3 regions of the Rosettibacter sp. KY25 genome follow, and region 1 is predicted to be linked to each of the others. Evidence: riboswitches for the same ligand, from Rfam matches in the RefSeq annotation. Region 1 holds a riboswitch; each other region holds the start of a gene.
What was found. A riboswitch is a leader RNA that binds a small molecule or an ion and turns the genes downstream of it on or off. The one in region 1 is predicted to bind thiamine pyrophosphate.

Region 2: another riboswitch for thiamine pyrophosphate. It lies ahead of thiC (phosphomethylpyrimidine synthase ThiC); the one in region 1 lies ahead of AC27L2_RS02335 (TonB-dependent receptor).
Region 3: another riboswitch for thiamine pyrophosphate. It lies ahead of thiO (glycine oxidase ThiO); the one in region 1 lies ahead of AC27L2_RS02335 (TonB-dependent receptor).

Annotation. Positions count from the first base shown of each region.
Region 1 is NZ_BAAJAO010000002.1:199,663-206,347, reverse strand. Features, by position in the region: gene AC27L2_RS02340 (LysM peptidoglycan-binding domain-containing protein) at 1-1,203, shown strand, start outside; TPP riboswitch at 1,266-1,361, shown strand; gene AC27L2_RS02335 (TonB-dependent receptor) at 1,437-3,917, shown strand; gene AC27L2_RS02330 (thiamine diphosphokinase) at 3,914-4,567, shown strand; gene AC27L2_RS02325 (sodium:solute symporter family protein) at 4,554-5,948, shown strand; gene AC27L2_RS02320 (TerC/Alx family metal homeostasis membrane protein) at 5,926-6,685, opposite strand, start outside.
Region 2 is NZ_BAAJAO010000003.1:28,215-34,899, reverse strand. Features, by position in the region: gene msrA (peptide-methionine (S)-S-oxide reductase MsrA) at 1-39, opposite strand, end outside; gene AC27L2_RS02670 (lamin tail domain-containing protein) at 168-1,373, shown strand; gene AC27L2_RS02665 (YgaP family membrane protein) at 1,432-1,626, shown strand; gene thiE (thiamine phosphate synthase) at 1,665-2,309, opposite strand; gene thiD (bifunctional hydroxymethylpyrimidine kinase/phosphomethylpyrimidine kinase) at 2,297-3,097, opposite strand; gene AC27L2_RS02650 (AIR synthase family protein) at 3,102-4,169, opposite strand; gene thiC (phosphomethylpyrimidine synthase ThiC) at 4,171-5,469, opposite strand; TPP riboswitch at 5,542-5,657, opposite strand; gene AC27L2_RS02640 (zf-HC2 domain-containing protein) at 5,704-5,949, opposite strand; gene AC27L2_RS02635 (RNA polymerase sigma factor) at 5,942-6,505, opposite strand; gene AC27L2_RS02630 (DNA-3-methyladenine glycosylase family protein) at 6,529-6,685, opposite strand, start outside.
Region 3 is NZ_BAAJAO010000021.1:19,612-26,296, forward strand. Features, by position in the region: gene AC27L2_RS11530 (GTP 3',8-cyclase MoaA) at 1-67, shown strand, start outside; gene AC27L2_RS11535 (MoaD/ThiS family protein) at 92-334, shown strand; gene AC27L2_RS11540 (molybdenum cofactor biosynthesis protein MoaE) at 336-746, shown strand; gene nirB (nitrite reductase large subunit NirB) at 804-3,350, shown strand; gene AC27L2_RS11550 (uroporphyrinogen-III synthase) at 3,370-4,173, shown strand; gene nirD (nitrite reductase small subunit NirD) at 4,243-4,596, shown strand; TPP riboswitch at 4,821-4,915, shown strand; gene thiO (glycine oxidase ThiO) at 4,982-6,100, shown strand; gene thiS (sulfur carrier protein ThiS) at 6,128-6,343, shown strand; gene thiG (thiazole synthase) at 6,387-6,685, shown strand, end outside.

The DNA.
Region 1 (6,685 bases):
TTAAACCCGGGAATTGAATTGAAAATTCCTAAATCTACTATAAGCGTTGACGACCTTGCAATTAATACTGATATGCTTCCTGCAATTGAAGAAGAAATAAATTCACTTGATAATAATCCTTCATATAAACTTCAAATTACCACAACAACCAATGATGATAAATATGCACAGTTATATTCTTCAATGTATGATGATTCTGTTGAATTTGTAGTACCTGAAGGAAAAACACCTGTAAAATATGTTGTTAAGAGCAAAGATAATCTTGTTGATATTGCTGATTTATTTGATGTGAGAGTATCAGATATTCGAAACTGGAATAATCTACCTTACACAACCAGAGTTAAAGTAGGGCAGGAATTAACAATTTATGTTCCAAATGATAAAGTTGATTATTATTCGAAAATTAATGAAATGAGTGAAAAAGAAAAGAACGAAATTTTATTTGTAAATTCAGATGAGACATGGATTGAACATAGAATCAGAAGCGGTGAATCATTATCAAGCATTGCAGCTAAATATGGTGTTACTGTAGCTCAATTAAAAGAATGGAATAATTTAAAAAGCAACAGTATTCATAAAGGGAAAAAATTGATTGTTTACTCAGGCAATCCCAAAAATTTAGCCTCAAATTCTTCTTCGAATAGAGCTGTAACAAGATATACTGTTCGTAAAGGAGATTCATTAAGTGAAATTGCAACTAAATTTGGAGTTACAATTGCTCAGCTGAAAAAATGGAATAACTTAAAATCGAATTCAATTCGTCTTGGACAGGTTTTAACAATTCATGGTAAAGATGATATTCGTTCTTATGGTGATAACACTTCAAAAAGAAATTCAAATGTTATAAAATATGTTGTGAAAAAAGGGGATTCAATTGGAAAGATTGCACAGAATTATAATGTTTCGATTAATGATATTAAAAAATGGAACAACTTAAAAAATAATAAAGTAGTAGCAGGAAAAACTTTAATACTCTACACAGATAATGTAGCGGATGCTAAATCAGAAATTAAATCAAAGAATAAAGAACTTGTAGCAAAAAATAATTCTAACGAAAAAGTAAAAATTCATAAGGTAAGAGAAGGTGAATCACTCTGGACAATTGCCAAACTTTATAAAGTTCTTGTAGCTGATATAATGTCGTGGAATAATCTTAAAAGTGATAAAGTAAAAATTGGTCAGATACTGAAGATTAGAAAATAATTGAATAATTAATTACATTTGTTCAGCAAATTTTAATTAACTAATTAGTTCTTAAAAAATAAAAAAGTCGTTAGGGGTGCTCCATTAAAAGGGGCTGAGATTATACCCTTGAACCTGATCTGGGTAATGCCAGCGTAGGGAAACGGTAACAAGAATAATTAAGTTACGCCGTTTTCCTTAAAAACGGCTTTTTTATTTCTTAAAATCTTGCAACAGCAAGAAGGAGGAATAAAATGAAAAACTTAATTATTCTTTTTTTGTTTTTATTAAATAATATTTATGCCCAAACAATATTAACTGGAAGAGTTTTAAGCTCTTCAAGTAAACAACCATTGTATTTAGCTAATGTTGTAATTAAAAATACAACTATTGGAACAAGCACAGATGAAAATGGGAAATTTACACTTAAAGGAGAATTCAAGAATACTGATAAATTGTTAATTTCATATCTTGGCTATGAACCAAAAGAAATTTTAATTGATGATTTACTTAAATCACCAGATAAAAACATTTTTCTTGAAAGTAAATTAATTATTAGTCAAACTGTTCTTGTAAAAGGTTCAATTGCTAAATCAGGAATTACACCAATTAGTTATACTAAACTTGAGCGAAGCGAAATTGCAGATGCATATACATATCAGGACATCCCGGAAATATTAAGTTATACTCCATCCGCAACTTTTTATTCTGAAAATGGAAATGGGCTTGGATATAATTATTTGAGCATTAGAGGATTTGACCAGCGCAGAATTTCAGTTTCCATTAATGGTATTCCTCAAAACGATCCCGAAGACCATAATGTTTATTGGATTGATTTTCCAGATTTACTTGAAAGTACAGAATTAATTCAGGTGCAAAGAGGAGCTGGCTCTGGAATTGCAGGTTATGCTGCAATTGGTGGTGCAATTAATATTATTACATCAACTTTTTCTGACCAGCCTCGTATAGAATTCTCTTCTTCAATTGGAAGTTTTAATACACGAAAATATTCTGCTGCTGTTTCGAGCGGATTGATTAATAATAAATATTCTGTTTATGCAAAACTTTCACAAACATTGAGCAGCGGATATCGCAATTCAAGCTGGGTTGATTTGAAATCTTATCATCTCTCCGCAGTTCGTTATGATGATAATTTAATTACTCAAATAAATATTTTTGGAGGTCCTCTTGCTGATGGTCTTGCATATACTGGATTACCAAAATTTGCAATAAAAAATAAAAATCTTCGTAAAGCTAATTATTCTTACTGGGAAGCTGATGATAAAAATTATACTTATACACTTGAAAGACGTCCAGATGAAATTGAAAACTTTTCACAACCCCACTTTGAATTATTAAATGAATTCAAAATGAATGATAAGATAACTTTTAATTCGGCATTATTTTTAGTTCTTGGCAATGGATTTTTTGATTATGATGGTTCATGGGGCGATACTACATATTTCAGATTAACTAAAGAAAATGGTTTTCATCCAATTCAAAATCCTGGAAATGTTTTAATTCGTGCAATGGTAGAAAATAAACAGTGGGGATGGATTCCTCGTGCGAGCATTAAGCATAATGATGGTGAGTTAATTATTGGCGGTGAATTCCGTTTCCATAATTCTGTTCATTGGGGAAGTATAAATTATGGAGAAAATTTACCTCAAGGTCTAACCAAAGACTTCCGCTATTATTATTATGAAGGTGGAAAAGATATTTTGAACTTCTTTGTAAATGAAAATTATCAGCTATCATCAAAAATAAATTTACTTGCAGAAGCACAGCTCTCATATCACAATTACAAAATCAAAAATGAAAGATATGTGAATAATAATTTTAGTATTGACGACCTCTATTTCAACCCAAGATTTGGAATAAATTATCGTTACTTGCCAGATTGGAATTTCTATTTTTCATTTGCAAGAGTTACAAGAGAACCGAGACTCAAAAATTATTATGATGCTGCTGAATCGAGTGGAGGTGCAGTTCCACAGTTCGAAACAAAACCAGATGGTTCTTATGATTTTTCAAAACCACTTGTTAAACCTGAAACCATGAATAATTTTGAAATTGGTTCCTCATACTCAAAAGAAAATTTATCAGCATCTCTAAATTTGTTTTACATGTTATTTAATGATGAAATTGTTAAACGAGGACAGGTCGATAGATTTGGTCAGCCAATTACAGGTAACATGGAAAGAACAATTCATTATGGTCTGGAAGGAACATTTTCTCTAAAGCATAATGATATTATAGAACTTACACTAAATGGTTCATGGAGCAAAAATTATATAAGCAGTGGTGCTGCATATTTTTATAATAAAAAAACCGGCTCAACTATAAAATTGGATTTATCAGGAAATCGAATAAGTGGATTTCCTGATGTTACTTTCAATGCAATCTTAAAAATTAATTATGAAAACTTATTAGTTCAGTTAACTGGCAAGTATGTCGGCTCGTTCTTTACAGATAATTACGACAATAAACTTGCTGATTATTTAAAAATTTATTCTAAAGTAGCAGATTATAAAGACAATAAAGTTGATGCATATTTCGTTGCAAACTTTTATGCTAGTTATAATTTATTTATAAATTCTTATTTGAAAAATATTAAGTTGTATGTGCAGATTAATAATATATTTGATAATCTCTATGCAGCATATGGAATTGGCAAAGAATTTTTCCCTGCTGCCGAAAGAAATTATTTATTTGGAGTTAAATTAGGTTTATGAAAAAATGCATAATACTTGCAAATGGCGAGCCTCCGAAAAAATCAATTATTAATTTTTTAGATAGCAAAGGTTATTCAACTTTGATATGTGCTGACGGAGGCTCCAACTCCGCTTTAAAATATGATTTGATTCCTGATGTAATCATTGGCGATTTAGATTCTATTCTGCCCGAAACTTACGATTACTATTTTGATAAATGCAAAATCATTAAAATAAGAAGCCAAGATGATACTGATGTAGAAAAATGTGTGAAGTATGCAATTAAACAAAAATTTAATGAAGCAATTTTAATTGGGGCAACCGGAGATAGATTAGACCATTCATTTGGAAATCTTGCTATTGTTTTGAAGTTTTTTCATAAAATAAAAATTAGAATTATTCATCAAAAATCAATACTTGAAGCTGCAACAGGCAAAATAAAATTACAAACTTATCCCGGTGAAATAATTTCTATTTATGGCTTTGATGATAAAACTAAAATAAAATCGTCAGGTTTGAAATATCAATTGAAAAATATATCACTTCCATTTGGCAAACGAGAAAGTACAAGCAATGTAGCACTTAGTAAAACAGTTGAGCTTGAAATTAAAAACGGCAAAATATTTATCATTCGTGATTTTGAAATGATGAGAAAATATGGTCTCTTTTAGTTTTCTGGATATATCAATAATTATTTTGTTCTTTCTAATAATTTTAATAATTGGTCTAATTCCTTCCAGAGAAAAAGAAGGTGATACTTCAGAATATTTGCTTTCAGGAAGAAAAGTTGGCTTGTGGCTTTTCGTTTTAACAAATGTTTCAACATGGTATGGCGGAATTCTTGGAGTAGGTGAATTTACTTATAGAAGCGGATTATTAAGCTGGTTTACTCAGGGATTGCCATATTACATCTTTGCAATAATCTTCGCATTTTTATTTGCCGAGAAAATTAGAAATGCATCTCTGTTTACAATCCCAGATAAAATTGAATTGACTTATGGAAAAAAAGCAGGAGTAATTTCTTCATTTTTAATTTTTATTCTTGTATCTCCAGCTCCATATATTTTAATGATTGGAAATTTAATTCAGCTGGTTTTTGGAATTGATTTGCTTTTGTCATTAATTATTGCTGCTTTTTTTTCTTCAATTTATTTAATGAAAGGCGGATACAAATCAGACCTTTACACAGATGCAGTTCAGTTTTTTGTAATGTTCATTGGTTTTATTTTAATTGTTGTAATTTCTTTTTTGAAAGTTGGCGATTTCAGTTTTTTGAAAAACAATCTTCCTTCAACTCATCTTAAATTTACTGGTGATGCTTCACTTATTTATGTAATAGTTTGGTTTTTAATTGCATTGTGGACATTTGCCGACCCTGGATTTCATCAAAGATGTTATGCTGCAAAAGATGGCAAAACAGCTAAATATGGTATTTTAATCTCTGTTTTATTCTGGTTCCTGTTTGATTTTCTAACTACTTCAACCGGGCTTTATAGTCGTGCATTATTACCTAATCTTGAAAACCCAGTTTTATCATTTCCTTTATATGCAGAAAAAGTTTTGTGTTCAGGATTGAAAGGAATTTTTTATGCAGCTTTATTTGCAACAATTATTTCAACATCAAATAGTTTTTTATTTTTAAGCGGAACAACATTCGGAAGGGATTTCATTTATAAATTAAAAAAAGAAAAAAAAGAAAATAAAATACCAAGGTATACACGTTCAGGGATTGTGATTTCTGCTATTCTTTCGATTATTCTTGCATATAATATTCAGTCAGTTATTTCATTATGGTATTTAATTGGGAGTATATGCATTCCAGGAATTATAATTTTAATATTTGGTGCTTACTTTGAAAAATTTAGAGTATCTGAAAATTATGCTATTGCAGAACTAATGCTCGGAGTAATAACAAGCATAATCTGGTTTTTTATAAAGCAAAATATTGAAATAAAATTATTTAGCGAAATAGAACCTATGATTATAGGACTAATGACTACACTATTTATTCATTTGATTGGAATGAAATTCATGAAGAATGTTTTCTCCTAAATAGTGATAATGTAATTGCTATAGTAAGACAAATCATAATAAATAATAAAGAAGCTACAGTTGGTATTTTATAAAAATCTGAGATTAACATTTTAACCCCAACATATGCTAAAATAGCCGCAACACCATATTTCAGATAAACAAATAAATCCACAATACCTGCAAGAGCAAAATAAAGTGCTCTCAAACCAAGTATTGCAAAGATATTTGATGTAATTATTATAAATGGGTCGTGTGTAATTGCAATTATAGCTGGAATAGAATCAATTGCAAAGACAAGATCTGAAGATTCAATCAAAACAAGTGTAAGAAAAAGGGGAGTAAGAAAAATCTTGTTGTCTCTCTTTACAAAAAATTTCCCGCCTTCGTATTGAGTAAGAATTCTAAATTTTTTTGTGATGAATTTTATAATTCGATTTTTTTCATAATCAATTTTTTTATCGTTTCCAAAAGCCATTTTATATGCAGCATAAAAAAGGAGAATGCCAAAAATGTAAATGATTGGATGGAATATTTTTATTAATGCTACACCAGCAAGTATAAAAATTATTCTCATTACAATTGCACTAATAATTCCCCATTTAAGAACATGAGGTTGATGCTCATCTTTGACATTCATTACATTGAATATCATCAAAAAGACGAAAAGATTATCTACAGACAATGATTTTTCAATTAAATAACCAGCAAGAAATTCTAAAGCTTTTTGATGTCCATCCTCAAGGAAAAGATAGATA
Region 2 (6,685 bases), on a different contig from region 1:
AATTAATAGAATAATCAAAAAAATTTTTATTGCAGTCATTTTATATCTGCTTTATGAACCATTACAAAAATTGTAGATAAATAGTTCAATAAAAATTTTGATGATTTTATTAATGGAAATAATTAATTTAATTTAGAAAAAATCCTTCCTAAATATGAGAGGCAAAAATGAAGGCAATTGTAAAATTATTCATTCTTTTATTATTGCTGTGTTTTTCCTCTGTTAATTTTTCACAGGTAGCTAATCATATTGTAATTGCTGAAATCTATGCTGCTGGGGGTAATGCTGGAGCTGTTTACAAGTATGATTATGTTGTTTTGTATAATCCATTACAAAACGACGTTGATTTAAACGGATGGTCATTACAATATTCACCATCTACAAGTTATAATTATAACAACAACATTATATTACTTAGTGGAACAATAAAATCAAACAGCTATTACCTTATTCAGCTTTATAGTGGAGGAGATATTGGAAATGTATTACCTATAACCCCCAATGTAATCGGAACTACTAATTTATCAGCGACTGCAGGTAAAATAGCTTTAGTCAATAATTCAGAAGCAATAAGTAATAGGTTTGACATTAATGTTGTTGATTTTGTCGGGTATGGAAGTTCTGCCAATGAATTTGAAGGAAGTAATTATGCGATTTATCCAAGCTATGCAACAAGAAGTCTTTGCAGAAAGGATAACAATGGTAATGAAACTTATGGAACAAATGGAAATGGCTGGGATTCAGATGATAATAAAAATGATTTTTTCTCTAATAATATTCCCTCTCCTCTTCCTGTTGAACTTGTCTCATTTAATGCAATTCCATTTGGAAGTAAAATCCATTTAACTTGGTCTACAGCAACAGAAGTAAATAATTATGGTTTTGAGTTGCTTCGGTTAAACAAAACTTCTGCAGATAATCAATGGAATAAAGTTGCTTTTATTCCAGGTAATGGAAACAGCAATTCACCTAAATTTTATTCATACATTGATGAACCTACAGGTGGTTATGAATTTCTTTATAAACTAAAACAAATTGATTATGACGGCTCCTTTGAATATTCTAATAATATTTATGTAAAACTTGATTTACCCAGCCAAATTAAATTATATCAAAATTTTCCGAATCCTTTTAATCCAATTACGAAAATCAAATATTCTATTCCTGATAATGTTAATCATGCAAGCACAAAAATTGTAATTAAAATCTTTGACGTACTTGGTAAAGAAATAAAAACTCTCACAAATGATTTTTATTATCCAGGAAATTATGAAATTGAATTCGATGGAAGTAATTTATCGGCAGGAATTTATTATGTTGTGCTTATGACTGATAATCAAAAATTTATAAACAAATGTTTATTGATTAAGTGAATCCTAATCTAATTTGTAACATCAAATTGATGAACAAAAAATTTTACGAGGAGGAAATATGAAAAAAAATGTTGGAAGTACAGACAAAATAATTAGAATAATTTTAGGTCTTGCAATAATTATTATTGGAATCATTACTCAAAGTTTATGGGGATTAATTGGTTTAATACCAATTGTTACTGCATTGATTGGTTGGTGCCCTTTGTACTTACCTTTTGGCATATCAACTTGTAAAACAGAAAAATCTGAGTAATCTTATTAAGCTCTATAGGTAATATTTGCTAATAGCAATCAAGAGAAATCTTGATTTATCAATGTAAACTTTTTTGCATTTTCATAAGGATTACCATTAAATATTGCTGATACAACAGCAAGTGCATCTATTTTATATTCAAGCAGTAAGTGATAATTATTTTGATTAATCCCTCCTATAGCTACAATTGGGATTTTAATTTTTTTTCTTGCTGTCTTAAAAAAATTGAGTGAGTTTATTACTGGTTCATTTGGTTTTGTTGGAGAAGTAAAAACTGCCCCAAAAGCAACATAAGTGGCTCCTAATTTCTCAAATAATCTTGCTTTTTCAATATCGTTGTAACAAGAAATTCCAATTATTTTATTTTTCATAAGAGATTTAATTTTTTTGAAATATTCAATTGCATTTGCTCCCAAATCATCTTTCCCGAGATGCACACCATCTGCATTACTTTCAAGAGCAACATGGACATCATCATTGATAATTAAAGGGATATTATACTTTTCTGTTATTACTTTTAGTCTTTTAGCTCTTTCAATTCTTTTCTCGAAGCCAAATGATTTATCTCTAAGTTGAATTAATTTCACTCCGCCTTGAATTGCCTTTTCGACACATTCTTCGAGTTTATTATCAGGAATTAAATTTTCATCTGTTATTGCATAAATACCTTTTATTGCTGCCATTGCCACCCGTGATTTAATGGACCAAAACCTTTTCCTATTTGAATTTCATTTTGTAATGCATTTTGAATGAAAGCTCTTGCTTCTTTAATAGAAGAAAAAATATCAAACCCTTTTGCGATATTTGCTGTGATGGCAGCAGAAAAAGTGCAGCCAATGCCATGAGTATTTTTTGTTTGAATAAAAGGATTTTCTAAATATTCAATTTTATCTTTTGTAAAGATTAAATCGACTACAAAATTTTCAAAAGGCAAATGCCCGCCTTTTATTACTACGCATTTTGGTCCAAACTGATAAATTTTTTCTGCTGCTTTTATCATATCTTCTTTTGAAATAATTTTAATACCAGTTAGCATTTCAGCTTCAAAAATATTTGGTGTAATTATCAATGCTTTTGGTAATAATTTTTGTATGAAAATATTCAGTGAATTTTCTTTCAATAAATTGGTTTCATCTTTAGCTTTTAACACAGGGTCAATGATTAACTTTCTAATATTGAATTCATTAATTGCAGATACTACATTTTCTATTATATCTGAATTAGAAAGCATACCTGTTTTTACAGCATCAATTTCAATATCTGTGATTATAGATTTAATTTGTTCATAAACCAAGTATCCAGGCAAATCATATACAGTTTCTATTCCCTTTGTGTTTTGAACAGTAATGGAAGTGACAGCACTTGTGCCGTAAACATTTAATGCCATAAAAGTTTTTAAATCTGCCTGAATGCCAGCACCAGCACTGCTATCACTTCCAGCTATTGTTAATACTTTTGGAATTGTTCTCATCTTTCTAATTAATTTTCATTTCAAAAGCTTGGGCTATTGCTTGCCAAAATGGGTCTACTCGTGGATGTTCTAATTGTTTAGTTTGATTATTCTCTACAATCCATCTTCCCTTTTCAAAAGGAAGTATCTCACCAATAACTGCGCAGTCAATTCCTTGATTATTTAATTCATTAACAAGTAAATCAACTTTATGTGGTCTTACAGTAATTACTAATGTGCCTTCACTAATTGAAATATAAGGGTCCATATCGAACAGTTCGCATACAGATTTAACTTCTGGCAACACAGGAATTTTATCTTTATAAATAATAATTCCTTTATTGCTTGCTTGTGCAACTTCAAACACTCCTCCAATAACTCCACATTCGGTTGCATCATGTAAAGATGTTACCCCTTCTTCTTTTACTCCAATTTTTACTGCTGTTAAAGCATCATCAACAGTACTCATTTTATAAAATAAATTTTCTGCTTTTGATAAAATATCAGCATCCAAATTTTCTTTAATATAATTTGGAAAAGTGTTAGCAAAAATTCCTGTTGCTTCTATTGCAGCTCCTTTTGTTATTACAATTAAATCTCCTTCCATAGCAAATTTGGGAGTCAAATATTTATCCTTTGGTCCAACGGCAATAAATGTAGCTCCGCCAACCATTGGATAATCTGTTCCTGTGTAACGAGCTGTATGGCCTGTTACAACAGCAGTTCCATATTTTTCACATTCTTGATGAATTACTTTCCAAACTTTTTCAAAATCATCTTCGGTAATATTCATTGGTAAATTAAAATCAAAAACTGCATAAGCAGGAGGAAATCCGCTTGTTGTAACATCACTTGCAAGAATGTGCCATGCAAACCAGGCTGCTTTTTCCCAGCCATATTGAGGAACAATATAAATTGGGTCTGTAGTAATTGCCATCACAGTTTCATTTGATACTTGAACAATCCCAATATCTATTCCATGAGAAGGAGGAATTAAAACATCATTTCTTTTTGCACCAAGTTGCGGATAAATATAATGATTAAAAAATTCAGGACTAATTTTGCCAATTGCAGGGAATTCGACTTTCTTCATATTAGACCTCGACCAATTTATTTTTGCGGATTGTATTTTCAACTAAATTCATTGGACAGAAAGGACCACACATTGAACAAGCTTCTGTTTTGCTTGCTCGACTATGAAAAATTTTTTTTGCTTCATTACCATATAATGCTAATTCAAATTGTTTATCCCAATCCAATTTGTAACGGGCTTCGCTCATTTTTTTATTTCTTTCAAGTGCATCTTTATTCCCTCGAGCTATATCAGCAATATGAGCAGCAATTTTAAAAGCTATAACTCCATTTTTTACATCTTCAACTGTCGGTAATCCTACATGTTCTGCAGGAGTTATGTAGCACAGCATATCAGCACCGTACCAACCGGCAAGTGCACCACCAATTGCACCTGCTATGTGGTCAAATCCTGCTGCAATATCAGTCGGCAGCATTCCAAGAATATAAAATGGAGCTCCTTTTGTAAGTTTCTTTTGAATCTGAACATTAGTTTGTATTTCATTAAGTGGAATGTGACCCGGTCCTTCAACCATTGTTTGAACTCCAGCTTTTCTTGCTCTTTCTACTAATTCGCCAATTATCATTAATTCAGCAATTTGTGCTCTGTCAGTTGAATCATTCAAACTACCTGGTCTTAATCCATCGCCAAGTGATAATGTCATATCATATTCACGAGCAATTTCAAGAAGTCGGTCATAATACTTATATAAAGGATTTTCTTCCTTGTTCTTAAGCATCCAGGCTGCAATTAAACCGCCGCCTCGAGATACTATACCGGTAATTCTTTTTTCGTTCTGGTATCTTTTCAATGTTTCCATCGTGATACCACAATGAACTGTTATATAATCTACTCCTTGTTTTCCATGTTCTTCAATGACATTAAAAATATCATCAGGTGTCATATCATAAATAGATGATTTTTTTGCAGCGGTAAATTCAGCTTCATAAATTGGTACTGTACCAAGTGGGATTGTGCAAACTTTCAGTATTTCCTCTCGAATAAACTTTAAATCTCCTCCAGTTGATAAATCCATAAGAGTGTCTGAGCCATATTCAATGGCAATTTTAGCTTTTTCAATTTCTTCAGCGATATTTATGTAGTCGTAAGATGTACCAATGTTTGTATTTATTTTAACAGTAAGAGATTCACCAATGGCTGTAAAGTTCGAAAGATTTATGTGATTTATATTTGCAGGGATCACTGCTCTTCCACTTCTGACAAGTTCAAGTATTTCATGTGGAGATTTATTTTCTTTTTCTGCTACATATTTCATTGCTTCCGTAACTTTGCCCATTTGAGCAAATTCTAATTGTGTCATTTCAACCTCCCTAATTTTAATAAGATTAAAACCGATGGAAGCAATGAGGGGATAATATAGGCTTAGAGAGAAAGGAATTTTTGATTACCTTCCCTACGCCGGTATTACCCGGATCAGGTTCAAAAGGCCGAAGTCGCATTCTAGACTTCCTCTCAGCCGGGTTGTCCCCAGCTTCCTCGGTATTGCAAAGTTCTAAAATTTTTATTTGATAATCAAATGAACAAGAAAATAAATTCAGGTATCAGAAGCGTTCTCTTTTAATCCCAAAAATTCAAGTAATCTGTTGTGTGCATCTTCAGACAGCTGCACATTATATCTTCTGTAAAATTGAATTGTATCTTCAACTGATTTGAAAAAATGCTGACAATTATCACAACTTTCTAAATGAGTTTTAATTTCTATGCATGTTGGTGAATTTAGTTCTTCACCAAGATTATCGCATATATGCATCATAACATCTTTACATGTTGGTTTATTCATAAGCTAATCTCTTATTTAATTCATTTCTCAAAAAAGCTCTTGCTCTGTGCAATCTTGATTTTACAGCTGGAATAGAAAGTTCAACTATTTTGGCTGTTTCTTCTGTAGACAATCCTTCAACGTCTCTTAACATGAATACAATTCGATATTCCGGTGCAAGTTTTTGTATAGCTTCATCAAGAATTTGTTTTAATTCATTATTTTCTGTTACATGTTCTGGAGTAACTTTCCAATCCGCAAAATTTTTTTCATCAATTAATGCTTCGTCGTCATCAATAGATGTAAATCCATATTTATTTTCTGAACGGGCAAGCATTAAACAATGATTTGCCACAACACGATAAAGCCATGTCGATAACTTTGAATCACCACTGAACTGATGTAAATTTTTTACCATGCTCAAAAAAGTTTCCTGCATTGTATGTTCAGCTCTTTCTTTGTTTCGGCAGATTTTAAAGGAAAAATTATAAACTGTCTGCTCATACATTTTTACAAGCTCAGTTAATGCTTTTCTATCCCCCTTTTGTGCTTTTTCAATTAATTCTTTTTCGTCCATTGAGTATGATGCCGTTATTTTAATTAAGATTCAGGTTGATTATTCAAACTCTTCCACAAATAGATGCTTGCTACAGTACAGTATGGATGCCAGTTCTTTTCTTTTGCAATTTTTATAACTTTATTGCTATCAGGCAAATTTTTCAATCCGTAATTTAACATTACAGCTTTTCTAATTCCA
Region 3 (6,685 bases), on a different contig from region 1:
ACTAAATCAAAAACAACCTATAAAATTTATAGGCTGTGCAACACCAATGATTGCTATAGGCGGTTAATAATAAAAAATCAACGGGATTAACATGAAAGTGACTATAAAAATATTTGCAAATCTTAAAGATTATTTACCAGAAGAATTTCAACTTATGATTGACGAAGGTAGTTCTATAGAACAATTGAAAAATTTATTAATTAATAAACAACCACAAATAAAAAACATATTAGTTAATTCTCGCTTTGCTATAAATGAAGAATTTGTTGATGATAATACAATCATCAAAAAAAATAATACTATTTACATCATACCTCCAGTAAGTGGAGGATAATATGCAGTATTTAAATAGAAGAAAAATTGATGTAAATAAATTTTTATCTGAAGTGGAAAATTTTAATGGAGGTGCAGTTGTAATCTTTTGTGGAAAAATCCGGCCAAATAATAAAAATAAATCCGTGAAATACATTTTATATGAATCATATATATCAATGGCAGAAAAAATGATTAAAAATATTTTAGAATCAGCTATTATAAAGTGGAATCTTTTATATGCAAATGTAATCCATAGAATTGGAAAAGTTAATGTAAATGAAATTGCAGTAATTGTAATAACACAACACAATCATAGGTTAGAAGCATATATGGCTAATCAATATATCATAGATAAAATTAAACATGAAGTTCCAATCTGGAAATGCGAATATTATAATGATGGAACATATATGTGGCTGCCAAATTCCTAAACGAAAATTTTTATTATAGCTTAATAAGAAATAAAAACAATATGAAAGGTAAATAATATGATAAAGCTGACTCCAAATGGAAAAATGAAAATTGTAGTAGTTGGCAATGGTATGGTAGGCTATAAATTTTGTGAAAAGTTAATTGAAAAAGTGGGCAATGCATACTTTGATATAATAGTTTTTGGCGAAGAACCAAGAATAGCATACGATAGAGTTCATCTAACAGAATACTTTAAAGATAGAAATGAAGATAAACTTATTCTTGCCCCCCTAAAATGGTATAAAGAAAATAATATAACTATACATATTAATAATCCAGTTATTTCAATCAATCCTGAATTAAAAATTGTTAAAGCAAAAAATGGCTTAGAGGTGAGTTATGATAAATTAATCTTAGCTACTGGCTCTTTCCCATATGTTCCACCTATACATGGCAAAGAAAAAGAAGGTGTGTTTGTATATAGAACAATTGATGACTTAAATAAAATTATAGATTACAGCAAACATGCAAAAATTGGTGCAGTATTAGGCGGAGGTTTATTAGGCCTTGAAGCAGCAAAAGCATTGCTGGATTTAAATTTAGAAACACATATAATTGAACATTCACCTCGATTGCTACCACGTCAGGTTGATAATGAAGGAGGAAAAATTCTTAATTCGAAGATAGAATCTATGAACATTAAAGTTCATCTTAATAAGTCTGCCAAAGATATTGAAGGCAATAACAAAATCGAAAAAATTATTTTCACAGATGGAACACACTTAGAAACAGATATATTGGTAATTTCTGCTGGAATTCGTCCAAGAGATGAATTAGCAAGACAAGCTGGATTAGTAGTTGGCGATAAAGGTGGTATTGTAGTTAATAATTTTTTACAAACATCTAATCCCGATATTTATGCAATTGGAGAATGTGCTTTACATAACAATACAATTTATGGACTTGTTGCCCCTGGATATGAAATGGCAGATGTTGTGGTTTCTCATTTAACCGGCGGGAATAAAAAATTTATCAATTTTGATATGTCTACTAAATTAAAATTAATAGGAGTAGAAGTTGCAAGTTTTGGAGATTCATTGGGTAATAAAAGTGAACATCATTCAATTGTTTATAAAAATTATAATAAAGGACTTTATAAAAGATTAAATATTTCGCCTGATGGTAAATATTTATTAGGAGGTATATTAATAGGCGATACAAAAGATTACAATAAACTTTTGCAAATTTATAAGAATAAATTAATCCTACCAGTAAATCCAGAAGAATTGATATTTGATAATGTTGCTGTCAATAATGATAAAGGCTTTGGTGTATCTTCTTTACCTGATGATGCAATAATATGTTCTTGTGAAAATGTGTCAAAAGGGAAAATTTGTAATGTAATTAAAGAAAATAATTTGAGCGATATCGGTTCAATAAAAAAAATAACGAAAGCTGGAACAGGTTGTGGTGGCTGCACTTCAATGCTAACTGATTTATTAAATGATACATTGAAAAAAATGGGAGTATACAGAAAGAAAATTTTATGCGAACATTTTGATTATTCTCGTCAACAATTATTTGACCTTATTCGTTTTCATAAAATAAAATCTTTTGATGAATTAATTGCTCGCTATGGCAAAGGTCATGGCTGTGAAATTTGTAAACCTGCTGTAGCTTCTATGTTATCAAGCATCTGGAACGAAAATGTACTCGATAAAAAACACAGAACTTTGCAAGACACTAACGACAGATTTTTAGCTAATATTCAAAGAGGTGGAACTTACTCAGTTGTTCCAAGAATACCTGGAGGAGAAATTACACCAGATAAATTGATTACTCTTGGTCGTGTTGCAAAGAAATATGGATTGTATTGTAAAATAACCGGTGGACAAAGAATTGATATGTTTGGCGCGCAATTAAATGATTTACCAAAAATTTGGAAAGAATTAATTGATGCAGGTTTTGAAAGTGGTCATGCATATGCAAAGGCTGTAAGAACTGTCAAAAGTTGTGTTGGTTCTACATGGTGTCGTTTTGGAGTTCAAGATTCAGTTAGCTTTGCAATAAGAATCGAAAATAGATATAAGGGAATTAGAGCACCACATAAGATTAAAGGTGGTGTTTCAGGTTGTATTCGTGAATGTGCTGAAGCTCAAGCAAAAGATTTTGGGATAATTGCAACAGAAAAAGGCTGGAATCTGTTTGTATGTGGTAATGGAGGTGCTAAACCTCAGCATGCTGTTTTGTTAGCAGCAGATTTAGATGAAGAAACCTGTATAAAATATTTAGACCGGTTTCTTATGTTTTATATCCGTACAGCTGATCCTTTAACTCGAACTGCAACATGGCTTAATAATCTGGAAGGAGGTATTGAATATCTTAGAGATGTTATCATTAATGATTGCTTGGGTATCTGTGATGAACTGGAAAAAGAAATGGAAAAATTAATTGCTTCATATAAATGTGAATGGAAAGAAGCGATCGAAAATGAAACTATAAAAAAACAATTTAGATATTTTATTAATTCGGACGAAAAGGATTCAACATTAGCTTTCAAAGAAGTAAGAGGACAAAAGATTCCTGAAGGCTGGGGAAATATTTACAGTCTCGATAAAGTGTAATTTTTATTGAGGAATTATTATGGAAAACAAAGTAATTGCAATTTTAGAAAATAGAACGAGTGAACAGTTAGCAAATCTAATCAGAAAAAATGAGGGAATTCCTTTCTTAGCCCCGGCAATTTCTGAAGTACCTGATATTAATACTAATGAACTTATTAATTTAATAACTAATTGGGATTTTATGCCGCCTCATATTTTTATATTTCAAACCGGTGTAGGAGTAAAGTTTTTATTTGAGGCTGTAAAAAACATAGGACTGAATGATAAATTTTTCTATCATCTAAACAAAGCAAAAATCATTGTACGTAGTAATAAACCTGCTGCTGCGTTGAGAACATACAATGTTAATCCTACGGACTATGCCAAAGAACCATTTACTACATCTGAAGTAATTATTGAACTAATGAAATACGATTTAAAAAATAAAAATATAGTAATACAAAACTATGGGGAAAAAAATGAATTATTACTAAAAACAATTGTCGAAAAAGGTGGAAATGTTACAGAAATTACATCTTACAAATGGGGTTTCCCAAGTGATATACAACCATTGATTGGATTAATGGATGCACTTGAAAAAAATGAGATAGATGTTGTAGCATTCACAAGTGCTGCACAAGTAAGTAATTTATTTACTGTTGCTAATAAACTAAACAGAACACAAAAATTAAGAGAAAATTTAAATAGAACATTAATTGTATCGATAGGACCTGTATGTTCATCAGCACTTAAAAATTTTGGAGTTAATATTACCAAAGAATCTAACCCGCCCAAATTAATGTATCTTATAAAAGCAATTAATGAAGTAATTCAAAAGAAGTGATTTACCACACTACCTAAATTTTATAATAAGAATAAATACACATTAATTAACAAAGAAAGGGGGATATATATGATAGATATAATTGAAAAAAAAATATGGATATATGCCTGCTCGGTAAATGATGTGCCAGAAAATGGTGGTGTATGTGTAAAATATGAGGATAAACAAATTGCATTATTTAATTTTACTTCTCGTGGTGAATGGTATGCAGTACAAAATTTATGTCCTCATAAAAATCAGTTGGCTTTATCAAGAGGGATAATAGGTGATAAAAATGGAGAACCTAAAATAGCTTGTCCGTTTCATAAAAAAAATTTTTCTCTTATCTCGGGATATAATCTTGATGGAGAAGGTTATGAAATTGACACATACCCAGTTAAAATAGAAAATGGTAGAGTATATATCGGGATTGATGATGAATGATTTATAACAATTATTTGAGTTAGTTAATTAAAAAATTATTAATGAAAAATATCTAAGAAATTCATTGCTATAAAGTGAAAAATTCTTTTACTGGATTTTATTTTCTGTTATATCAAAAATAAGTATTATAATCATTGGGAATATAATAGATGCGATTCAGCTTTAATAAAATATTTGACAAAAGATATAAGATGCAATAAATTTAATTATCAAATAATAAAGAGTAATTCCGTTAGGGGTGCCCAAAATTCTGGGCTGAGATTAAACCCTTGAACCTGAACTGGGTAATACCAGCGGAGGGAAACGGAAAGAAATTTTATAGCCGTTTTCCTCTTCAATTAAAAGGAAACGGCTTTTTTATTAAATAAATATCACAACTAGGAAAATGGAAAAAAAAATTTACATAGTCGGGGGAGGAATAATAGGATTAGCAGTTGGCTGGCAATTAATACGTAATGGAAAAAATGTTGAAATATACGAATCTCATTCAGCTGGTAAAGCAGCCAGTTGGGTTGCTGCAGGTATGCTGGCTCCTTATGCGGAATCGTATTTTGAAGGATTAGAACTTTTTGAACTTTGTAAAGAAAGTCTTCGCCTTTATTCAAAATTTCTTGACGAATTAAAAGAAGATTCTGGTATTTCTTTGAACCTTGATAAATGCGGAACTTTAATTATTGCTTTTAATAGAGATGATGTTGAACGAATCCAGCGTCTTTATAATTTTTATGTTCAAAATCAATTTCCGGTTTATTGGTTAGATGGTGATGAAGCACGTGAGATAGAACCCCTGTTATCTCCAAAAACTATTGCTGCCCTCTGGATTCCTGATGAAGCTCAAATAGATAATCGCGCTTTAATTGAAGCATTAAAAATAGCATTTGTAAAACGAGGGGGGCATATTTACGAAAATAAACTTGTTGATGAAATAAAATTAAACAATAATAAAGTTGTAGGAATTAAAGTTAATAATTCTTTTTTAGATACATCCAATAGTGTAGTTATATTGGCTGCTGGTTCCTGGTCAAAAAAAATAAAGGGATTATCGGAAGAAATACTTCCACCTGTTAGACCAGTAAAAGGACAAATTATTTCATTAAGTATGAATGACTCTTGCAAATTAACTCATATAATACGAGCTCCGGATGTCTATCTTACACCAAAATCAGATGGAAGGCTTTTAGTAGGTGCATCGAGTGAAGAAATGGGTTTTGATCTTACTCCAACTGCTGGAGAAATAATGTGGCTTTTGAGACGTGCATGGGAAGCAGCTCCATTTGTATATGAACTTGCTATAAGTGAATTAAGTGTGGGGTTGAGGCCTGGAAGCCGTGATAATGCTCCTATAATAGGTAAATCAAAGATTGAAAATTTGTATTTTGCTACAGGCCATTATCGTCATGGAATTCTTTTAACACCTATAACTGCTTATGGTATGAAAGAATTAATTATGACTAATACAATTATTGATTATATAAAACCATTTCAACCTTCAAGATTTTTTTAAAATAATATTTGTAAAAAGGTATCTGCTATGAAATTAATTATTAATGGAGAAGAGAAAATAATAAATATAACTAATGAAAATCTTTCACTTGAAGAACTCCTAACTTATTTGAACATAAAAAATAATCTTAATGGTATAGCAATAGCAGTAAATGAAAATGTTGTCAAAAAAGATGATTGGAATAAACCCATAGTAAAATCAGGTGATGTAATTGAAATAATCCATGCAGTTCAGGGTGGTTAAATATTTGTTAAATATTTTTTTAATTAAAAACTAAGAGAAGGTTATGAGTGAATTAATAATTGCCAATAAAAAATTTAATTCGAGGTTAATTCTTGGTACTGCAAAGTATCCTAGCCCTCAAATTATGTTAGAAGCATTAAAAGCAAGTGAAACAGAAATTGTAACAGTTGCTATTAGGCGTATAAATCTGAATAATCCTTCGAATGAAAATTTGGTTCAACTATTGGTCGATAATAATTTTTTTATAATTCCTAATACTGCTGGTTGTTATACTGCAAAGGAAGCTATTTTGACAGCACAACTTGCTAGAGAAGCACTAAAAACTAACTGGATTAAATTAGA